DNA from 4 places in the Kitasatospora sp. NPDC004669 genome. Region 2 is predicted to be linked to each of the others. Evidence: riboswitches for the same ligand, from Rfam matches in the RefSeq annotation. Region 2 holds a riboswitch; each other region holds the start of a gene.
What was found. Region 2 has a riboswitch for cyclic di-AMP ahead of ABZW30_RS34595 (LysM peptidoglycan-binding domain-containing M23 family metallopeptidase). Riboswitches for the same ligand answer to the same signal wherever they lie in the genome.
Positions count from the first base shown of each region.

Region 1: it holds a riboswitch for cyclic di-AMP, as region 2 does, so the genes downstream of both, ABZW30_RS40120 (transglycosylase family protein) here and ABZW30_RS34595 (LysM peptidoglycan-binding domain-containing M23 family metallopeptidase) in region 2, are expected to answer to the same signal.
Region 3: it holds a riboswitch for cyclic di-AMP, as region 2 does, so the genes downstream of both, ABZW30_RS24630 (NlpC/P60 family protein) here and ABZW30_RS34595 (LysM peptidoglycan-binding domain-containing M23 family metallopeptidase) in region 2, are expected to answer to the same signal.
Region 4: it holds a riboswitch for cyclic di-AMP, as region 2 does, so the genes downstream of both, ABZW30_RS07065 (transglycosylase family protein) here and ABZW30_RS34595 (LysM peptidoglycan-binding domain-containing M23 family metallopeptidase) in region 2, are expected to answer to the same signal.

Region 1 covers NZ_JBEXKB010000083.1:15,427-17,616, forward strand. The annotation lists gene ABZW30_RS40115 (hypothetical protein) at 1-226, shown strand, start outside; cyclic di-AMP (ydaO/yuaA leader) riboswitch at 687-888, shown strand; gene ABZW30_RS40120 (transglycosylase family protein) at 875-2,190, shown strand, end outside.
Region 2 covers NZ_JBEXKB010000056.1:37,963-40,152, reverse strand. The annotation lists gene ABZW30_RS34595 (LysM peptidoglycan-binding domain-containing M23 family metallopeptidase) at 140-1,120, opposite strand; cyclic di-AMP (ydaO/yuaA leader) riboswitch at 1,123-1,301, opposite strand; gene ABZW30_RS34590 (MFS transporter) at 1,614-2,190, shown strand, end outside.
Region 3 covers NZ_JBEXKB010000031.1:39,874-42,063, reverse strand. The annotation lists gene ABZW30_RS24630 (NlpC/P60 family protein) at 141-1,286, opposite strand; cyclic di-AMP (ydaO/yuaA leader) riboswitch at 1,297-1,450, opposite strand; gene ABZW30_RS24625 (NlpC/P60 family protein) at 1,788-2,190, opposite strand, start outside.
Region 4 covers NZ_JBEXKB010000006.1:8,337-10,526, reverse strand. The annotation lists gene ABZW30_RS07070 (cytochrome P450) at 1-496, shown strand, start outside; cyclic di-AMP (ydaO/yuaA leader) riboswitch at 707-876, shown strand; gene ABZW30_RS07065 (transglycosylase family protein) at 880-1,674, shown strand; gene eno (phosphopyruvate hydratase) at 1,963-2,190, shown strand, end outside.

The DNA.
Region 1 (2,190 bases), on a different contig from region 2:
GGAGCTGCTCGCCACGGCCGCCGAGGAGACCGGCTGCCCGTCGGCGGCGCCGCTGGGCGCCTACCCGACCGTCGGCCAGCTGATCGCCTCCACCTACCTGGCCGCGCTGCCGGCGCCGTCGGCGGAGGAGCTGGCCCGGGCCGAGGCGGAGGCCGCGGCCGCCGCCGGGGCCGAGGAGGGCTCGCGCGGCGCCCACGCGGCCACCCAGGGGCCCCTGGAGGCCTAGCAGGCGGCCAGTGACGACCGTCGCGCACTCGCGCGCGCCGAAGGGCCCGGAACGGCTTCGTTCCGGGCCCTTCGGCATGCCCGCTTCTCCCGCCCTCACCCCGCGCCTGCCGCTTGTCCCGGTACGGGAATTACGGGAATTAGGAGAACAATGGTGCGACATGTCCGTTATGTCACCTTTTGGGCGGGAATGCCGGGCGCGCATTCCGGCACTCGAATCACGACCACTCCCCCGCCGAGCCGGGCGTGCTGTCGCACGCTTCCACGCTCCGTCACCTCACCCCTGAGGCGAAGACAATTGCGGGAATCCACAGCCACATTGCCGGAAAATGATCATTTATGATCATGATTCGTGTCCGATTTGGCAATTTCCACTAAACCGTGATGCGCATCACAGATATTTGCAGTTTGAACTTAAGTCTGCTTAACGTGCTCCCCGTTCGTGACCACACGAACCCAGTTCATCCGCAACGCCGAGTCCTGCCGTCGGATGTCCTGGCAGCGCGAAAACGCACCACGGCAGGAGCGGGGGAACCACAGGTAAGTCGCCCCGGGCAGTTCCTCGGAACGGTCCAGGGCTAGGGGTGAAGCCGCGCCCACAGCGCGGCCGGGCAACTCCGGCCCGAATCCGACAGCTCACCTCGCAGGCGTGGGAGAGGACCGCGTCTTCATGCTGCCCACCAACGGCACCCGCCTGCCCAGCCGTACCCGTCGCGTGATCGCCACCCTCGGCGTCGCGGGCGTCGGCCTCACCGTCCCCTGCCTCACCACCGGCACCGCCAACGCCGCCTCCGTCGCCACCTGGGAGAAGGTCGCCCAGTGCGAGAGCAGCGGCAACTGGGCCATCAACACCGGCAACGGCTTCTACGGCGGCCTGCAGTTCACCTCCAGCACCTGGGCCGCCTTCGGCGGTGCCGCGTACGCCCCGGAGGCCAACCTCGCCACCGAGGACCAGCAGATCGCCGTCGCCGAGAAGGTCCTCGCCTCGCAGGGCCCCGGCGCCTGGCCCGTCTGCTCGATCCAGGCCGGTCTGACCAAGGGCGGTGCCCCGGCCGCCGTCGGCACCTCCGCCGCCACGGCCGCCAAGCCCGCCGCCAAGCCCACGCAGAGCCAGGCCCCGGCCGCGAAGCCCGCCAAGCCGGCCGCGCCCGCCCAGGAGCAGACCCAGTCCTCCACCGACTCCGCCAACGGCGACCGGGCGCAGAAGCCTCAGGCCCAGGCCCAGAGCGGCGACTACACCGTCGTCGCGGGCGACTGGCTTTCCTCGATCGCCGGCAAGCACAACGTCCAGGGCGGTTGGCAGCGGCTGTACGACCTCAACCGCAGCACCCTGACCGAGGGCCCGGACACCATCTACCCCGGCCAGCGCCTGACCTTCGGTGACGGCGACCAGGCCCAGGCCGACAAGTCCTCCTCCACCGGATCCGGCTCGGACTTCAGCTGGTTCAACCGCTCCCAGAAGGCCGGCCAGGCCGCGAACGGCGGTGCCGTGAACGCCAAGCCGACCGCCCAGACCCAGGCCGCGAAGCCGGCCACTCAGGCCCCGACCCAGGCCGCGAAGCCGGCCACTCAGGCCCCGGCCGCGAAGCCGGCCACTCAGGCCCCGACCCAGGCCGCGAAGCCGGCCACTCAGGCCCCGGCCCAGGCCGCCACCGGCAGCATGGCCGCCGCGGTGTCCTTCGCCGAGTCCAAGGTCGGCCAGGCCTACGTCTACGGCGGCACCGGCAACGGCGGCTGGGACTGCTCCGGCCTGACCCAGGCCGCGCTGCGCGCCGCGGGCGTCAACATCCCGCGCATCGCCGCCGACCAGGCCGCCGCCAGCACCCACGTCTCGCTGGACAGCCTGAAGCCGGGCGACCTGCTCTTCTGGTCGAACAACGGTCAGGACTCCGGCGTCTACCACGTCGCGATCTACATCGGCGGCGGCAAGTACGTCGAGGCGGCCAACCCGAGCGCGGGCGTCCG
Region 2 (2,190 bases):
GCCGGCCTTGGGCGTGTCCCGCGCCCATGTCCACTGATGCGGCGATCACCCGGTCGAGCGGTCACCCGACATGACCATCCCGGGCGGTCGATTCGCCCCGCAACAGCGGTGGTTCCTGAAACCCGCGGTCAGCGCAGGGTCAGAGCGCGACGCCGTGCGCCCGCAGGTAGGCGACCGGGTTGATGTCCGAGCCGTACTCCGGACCGGTACGGATCTCGAAGTGCAGGTGCGGGCCGGTCACGTTGCCGGTCGCGCCGGAGAGGCCGAGCCGCTGGCCGACGGTGACGGTCTGACCGATCTTCACGCCGATCACCGACAGGTGCGCGTACTGGGCGTACTTGCCGTCGGCGAGCTTGACCTCGACCTCGTTGCCGTAGGCGCCGCCGTTGCCGGCCTTCACCACGACACCGTTGGCGACCGCGCGCACCGGGGTGCCGGTGGAGGCGACGAAGTCCTGGCCGGTGTGGTGGCCGGAAGCCCACATCGAGCCGGCCACGCCGTAGGCCTCGCCCAGCACCGGGTTGGCCAGCGGGGCGACGTAGCCGACGGTGGCGGCGACCGGGGCGGCGGTCACGGCCCGGGCCGGGGCGGCGGTCACGGCCCGGGCCGGGGCGGCGGTCTGCACCTGGGTCTGGAGCTGGGCGCCCGGCTTGGCGGCCTCGGTCTTGACCTGCAGCTGGGTGTCCGCGGCGGCGGAGGCACTCTGGGTGACCGGGGCGGCCGGCTTGGCCGGAGCTGCCGGCTCGGCGGCGGCGGCGTCCGCCGCGAGCGAGAGCTGCTGGCCCGGGAAGATCAGGTTCGGGTTGGCGCCGACCACCGAGCGGTTCTGCTCGTACAGCGCGTGCCAGCCGCCCTCGACCTGCTTGGCGTCGGCGATCCTGGACAGGGTGTCGCCGCCGACGACGCGGTAGCTCTCGAACACGGCGGCCGGGGCGGCCGACTCGGCCTCCGCGGCGGCGGTGTGCTGCGCGACCGAGGCGGCCGGCGCACCCGGGGCGGTGTAGGCCTGGGCGGCCATCGCGGTCACGAGCGGCAGGGCGAAGGAGACACCGGTCACGGCGATGCCGATGCCGAGGCGGGCGGAGCGGGGCAGGGCGATACGACGGGCCTGAGCAGGCATGGATTTCCTCTCCGACGCCTGCGAGGTGAGCTGTCGGGTTCGGGCTGGAGTTGCCCGGCCGCATGCGCGGCTTCACCCCGAGCCGGTCCTGGACGTTCGCGCTGAGAAGCGCGAACTCCCGTCCGGCGACTTACCTGTGGGTCCCCCGCTCCTGCCGTACAGAGCTCAGTTCGAACCATCGGGCAGCGGCAGGACTCGGCGTTCCACCCGGTGGATCCACCCGGGCTGGCCGGGCGGTCGCTGAACTAAAACCCATCCGTTCGGGTGAAGCAATGTCGATCTCTTGAACCGGCGATATTCCCCCGGAGGGTGGTGACCCTCCGCATGACCCATCCCACGGTGCGTGCACAATCCATTCACCGGGCGCCACTGATCCACGACCCTGCGCCGATCTCCACACTCCAGCGTGACCGTGCGCTCACGCACCGCTCGCCGCGGACACGCCACGCGGTGACCCTTGTCACGTACGCCCCGCCGGGCGCAGGATCGGGCCGTGGCCACCTCAACAGCCGGCACCTTGCGCCTGGGCACCGCGCAGGGTCGCTGGGTACTCCTGGCAACCGTGCTCGGCTCCAGCATGGCGATGCTCGACGGCACCGTGGTGAACGTCGCCCTGCCCCGGATCGGCGCCGACCTCGGCGCCTCCCTGGCGTCCCTGCAATGGACGCTGAACGCCTATCTGCTCACCCTGGCGGGCCTGATCCTGCTCGGCGGCGCGCTCGGCGACCGGTACGGAAGGCGCCGGGTCTTCCTGATCGGCGTGGTCTGGTTCGCCGCCGCCTCCGCGGCCTGCGCCGCCGCCCCGAACATCGAAGTGCTGATCGTGGCCCGCGCCGTCCAGGGCATCGGCGGGGCACTGCTCACCCCCGGCTCGCTCGCCATGCTCCAGGCCGTCTTCCGTCCTGACGACCGCTCGGCGGCGGTGGGCCTGTGGTCCGGCCTCGGCGGGGTGTCCGCGGCCGTCGGCCCGTTCCTCGGCGGCTGGCTGGTGGACGGCCCCGGCTGGCGCTGGATCTTCCTGCTGAACCTGCCGCTGGCCGCCGCCGTGGTCGCCGTCACCTCCCGGTACG
Region 3 (2,190 bases), on a different contig from region 2:
GCGAGTCCGGGCAAGCGAGTCCAAACACCTCCCTACCCGAATATTTGACCCTAAATCAGACATCTGCCCGAGCCGCCGGAAAAGCCGCAGGCCCGGCCCTCCGTGACGGAGGACCGGGCCTGGAACGGCCTGGGCGGGGATCAGACCCGCACGATGGAGGCCAGCGGCATGTTGGAGACCGCCTCGTAGCGGACCGAGGCACCCGGCTTGGGCGCGTGCAGCACCTGGCCGTTGCCCGCGTAGATGCCGACGTGGTGGGCGTCGCTGAAGAAGATCAGCAGGTCGCCGGGCTGGGCCTGGGAGATGTCCGAGCCGATCCGGGTGCCGGCGCCGGCCTGCTCCTGCGAGGTGCGCGGCAGCGACACGCCGACCTGGTTGAACGCCCAGACCATCAGGCCGGAGCAGTCGAAGGAGCCGGGGCCGGTGGCGCCCCAGACGTACGGGCTGCCGACCTTGCCGGCGGCGGCGGCCAGCGCGGCGGCACCGTGCGAGCTGCCGGGCGCGGCCGGCTTGACGACCGGCGAGGACGAGGAGCCCGCGGAGGAGCCCGAGCCGATGTCGGTGCGGCCGCTGTCGCGCGAGGCACGGTCGGAGGCGGCCTGCTGCTGGGCGGCCTTCGCGGCGGCGTCGGCCTTGGCCTTGGCGTCGGCGGCGGCCTTCTCCTCGGCCTGGCGGATCGCCTGGCGCTCCTGCTCGGTCAGGGTGTTGAGCAGGTCCTGGGCGGCCTTCAGCTTGTTCTGGACCTCCTCCTTGGAGGCCTTCAGCTGCTGGGTGGTGGACTCCAGTTCGGCGAGCTTGCCCTGGGCCTCGGTGCGGTCCTGGTCGAGCTTGCGCTGCTGCTCCTGGAGCTGCTTCAGCTGGTTCTTCTGGGTGTCACCGGCCTGGTTCAGCGCACCGGCCTGGTTGAGGAAGTTGTCCGGCTTGGACGAGAGCATCAGCTGGACGGTCGGGGATATGCCGCCGTTGCGGTACTGCTCCCCGGCGATCTCGGCGAGCCCGCCCTGCAGGTCGGTCACCTGGGACTGCTGCCGGGCCACCTGGTCCTGCAGGCCGGAGACCTGCTTCTCCAGCGCCTGCTGCTTCTCCTGGGCGGCGTTGTACTTCTCGGTCGCCTGCTCGGCCTGCTCGTTGAGCTGGTCGACCTGCTCCTTGACCTGCTCCTTGGTCGGCTGCGGGTCGGCGTGCGCGCCGGACTGCGCGGAGAGGGCGACGGCTGCCGCGGCGACACCGGTCAGGATCGAGACACGGGCGCGGCTGGCGGGCTTGGGACGACGATGGGACGCCACGAAGGCGGACTCCTTCTTCCTACGTCCGCCTACCGGGTGAGCTGACGGGTTCGGGCCGGAAGCATGCCCTACGACGCCTCACGGCCGTTCCACCGGCCGACCTGGCGCCGATTCACCCCGGAGGAACGTGGTTCCCCGGCTCCGCTCCGCAGCGCCCCCGACCACTGGGCTCCCCTGTCGGACAGTCGCTTCGACCTGCCCCGCTGTTTCGCGAACTCGACGGAAACCACCGCCGCCACCCGGGCTGGGCGATCGACAGTGCGGTGGTTCGGAGCACGACCCTAGTAACTGAACCGTGATCCGTTCAAATCCTTGTCAGAAAAAAGTCGGAAGATTACCCATGTTCTTTTGTGAAAATGACTGATGGTGATCGTCGCTGCACACAAAGCTGATCGGTTCTCACCAGTCGGACGTTGAACCCGCAAACCCGAAGCGCCACCCCCGGTCGGAGGGTGGCGCGGATCACAGGGCCGGAGCCGGCCCCTCGGGCGTGTCGGGTCGTCAGACCCGGCGGATCGTGTTGATCGGCATCGCGTCGGCCTTCATCACCTTCACCACGTCCCCGGTGTGCGGCGCGTGGACCACCATGCCGTTGCCGATGTACATCCCGACGTGGTGCCGGTCGCTGCCGTAGATGACCAGGTCGCCGGGCTGAGCCTGGTCCAGCGAGGGCACCGCGGTGCCGACGTTGCCCTGCTCCTGCGAGGTGCGCGGCAGCGAGACGCCGGCCTGGGAGTACGACCAGACCATCAGACCCGAGCAGTCGAAGGTGTTCGGCCCGGTGGAGCCCCAGACGTACGGCGAGCCCTGCTTGCTCATCGCCTTGGCGACGGCCACGGCCGCGTAGCCGCTGGCCGGCGGCAGGCTGCTGAGGTCGACCCGGGCGCTGCCGCGCGAGGCGCGG
Region 4 (2,190 bases), on a different contig from region 2:
TCCGGGGCAGCGGGCGCTGCTGCAGGAGTCGGTGGTGCGCGGGGAGACCGCGCTGCTGGAGACCGGGATCGAGGAACTCCTGCGCTACGACGGGCCGGTGGAGCTGGCGACCTGGCGGTTCGCGACCCGGCCGCTGACCATCGGCGGGGTGGACATCCCGGTCGGCGATCCGGTGCTGGTGGTGCTGGCGGCGGCGGACCGTGACCCGGCCCGGTTCGCGGACGAGAACACCCTCGACCTGGCCCGGGCCGACAACCCCCACCTGGGGTTCGGGCACGGCATCCACTACTGCATCGGCGCCCCGCTGGCCCGGCTGGAAGGGCGCGCCGCGCTGGCCACGCTGCTTTCCCGACTGCCCGATCTCCGGCTGGCTGAAACCCCGGAGAATCTGCGCTGGCGCGGCGGTCTGATCATGCGTGGATTGCGCGAACTTCCGGTCGAATTCAGCCCCGAGATCCGGTCTCCGCACGCCGTTCCTGAGGCTCCGACACACTGACCGGACGTCGCTGATGCGCCCTTGATGCCGGTATGAACACCCATCAATCCGGACATAGAGGAGCCATTGGTAGGCGATCGATCACGTGCCGTAATTTCTGTGTGATGTCGACGATATGAGCTTGTGATTGATCTGAGGATCTGTCTAGTCTCCCTGGAGTTCGCAGCTGCGGACCTCGTGCGCGGAACGCCGAATCCTGCCCGCCGCGTCACGGGAAACCGACCAGAACCCTGGGCAGGGGCGGGGGAACCAGGTTTGTTGCCGTCCTCCACGGCTTGGGGTGAAGCCGCCTGAGCGGAACCGTTTCCGCACGCGGCGGCCGGGCCACCTCCCGGTCCGAACCCGACAGCTCACCTCGCAGGCGTGCGGAGAGGGACTTTTTCATGCTGTTCGTTGGAACCGGCCGTCACCGTCGTCGCACCCAGACCGAGAAGGCCATCGCCGTCGCCGGTGTGGCCGGCGTCGGACTCGCGATGCCGCTCCTCGCCGCCACCGGCGCCTCCGCCGCCCCGGCCTCCGCCTGGGACTCCGTCGCCCAGTGCGAGAGCGGCGGCGACTGGAGCATCAACACCGGCAACGGCTTCTACGGCGGACTGCAGTTCACCTCCAGCACCTGGAAGGCGTTCGGCGGCACCGCGTACGCGTCGCAGGCCAACCAGGCCAGCAAGGCCCAGCAGATCTCGGTCGCCGAGAAGGTGCTGGCCTCCCAGGGCCCGGGCGCCTGGCCGGTGTGCTCCGTCAAGGCGGGTCTGAGCAAGGGTGGGGCCCCGGCCGTGGTCGACACCTCCTCGGACGCCAAGCCACAGTCCGCCCCGCAGCAGCAGACGCCCAAGCAGCAGGCCCCGAAGCAGCAGGCCCCCAAGGCGGCCGCGAAGCCCGCTCAGCAGCCGGTCCAGCAGTACGCCCCGAAGCACGCCGCTCCCAAGCAGGCCGAGAAGCCTGTCGAGCAGTCGGCCCAGCAGTACGTCCCGAAGCACGCTGCCCCGCGCGCCGCCCAGCCGGTCCAGGCCGCCCCGGCCGGCCATGACTACACCGTCCACTCCGGCGACACCCTGTCGAGCATCGCCGCGGCCCAGGGCGTGTCCGGCGGCTGGCAGGCGCTGTACGACGGCAACCGCGGCACGGTCGGCGGCGACCCGAACCTGATCATGCCCGGCCAGGTCCTGCACCTCGGCTGAGCCGGTCCACAGGTCCCCGGGTGACGCCCCGAAGGATCTCGAGCAACACCCCGGGAACGAAGGGGGCCGCGCCCGGCCCCCTTCGTCCGCATTCGTCCGCGGCAAAGGGACAAGCTGGGACAAGCAGGTGAACTACCGGTGGGTAGTGGGGCCACACGCTGAGACGGAGCCGAGGTCAACGTGGCTCCGGGAGCCCGGGCGGTTAGGCTCTGGTCGTAACGACTCCGCAATCGTCCCGCCGACAGCCACCACGGTCGGCCGGACCCTGCTTCCGCAAGGAGATGCCTCGTGCCGTCCATCGATGTCGTCGTAGCCCGTGAGATCCTCGACTCGCGCGGCAACCCCACGGTCGAGGTCGAGGTCGGCCTCGACGACGGCAGCACCGGTCGTGCCGCTGTCCCGTCGGGTGCCTCGACCGGCGCCTTCGAGGCGCTGGAGCTGCGCGACGGTGACAAGAACCGCTACTTCGGCAAGGGTGTCGAGAAGGCCGTCCTGGCCGTCATCGAGCAGATCGGC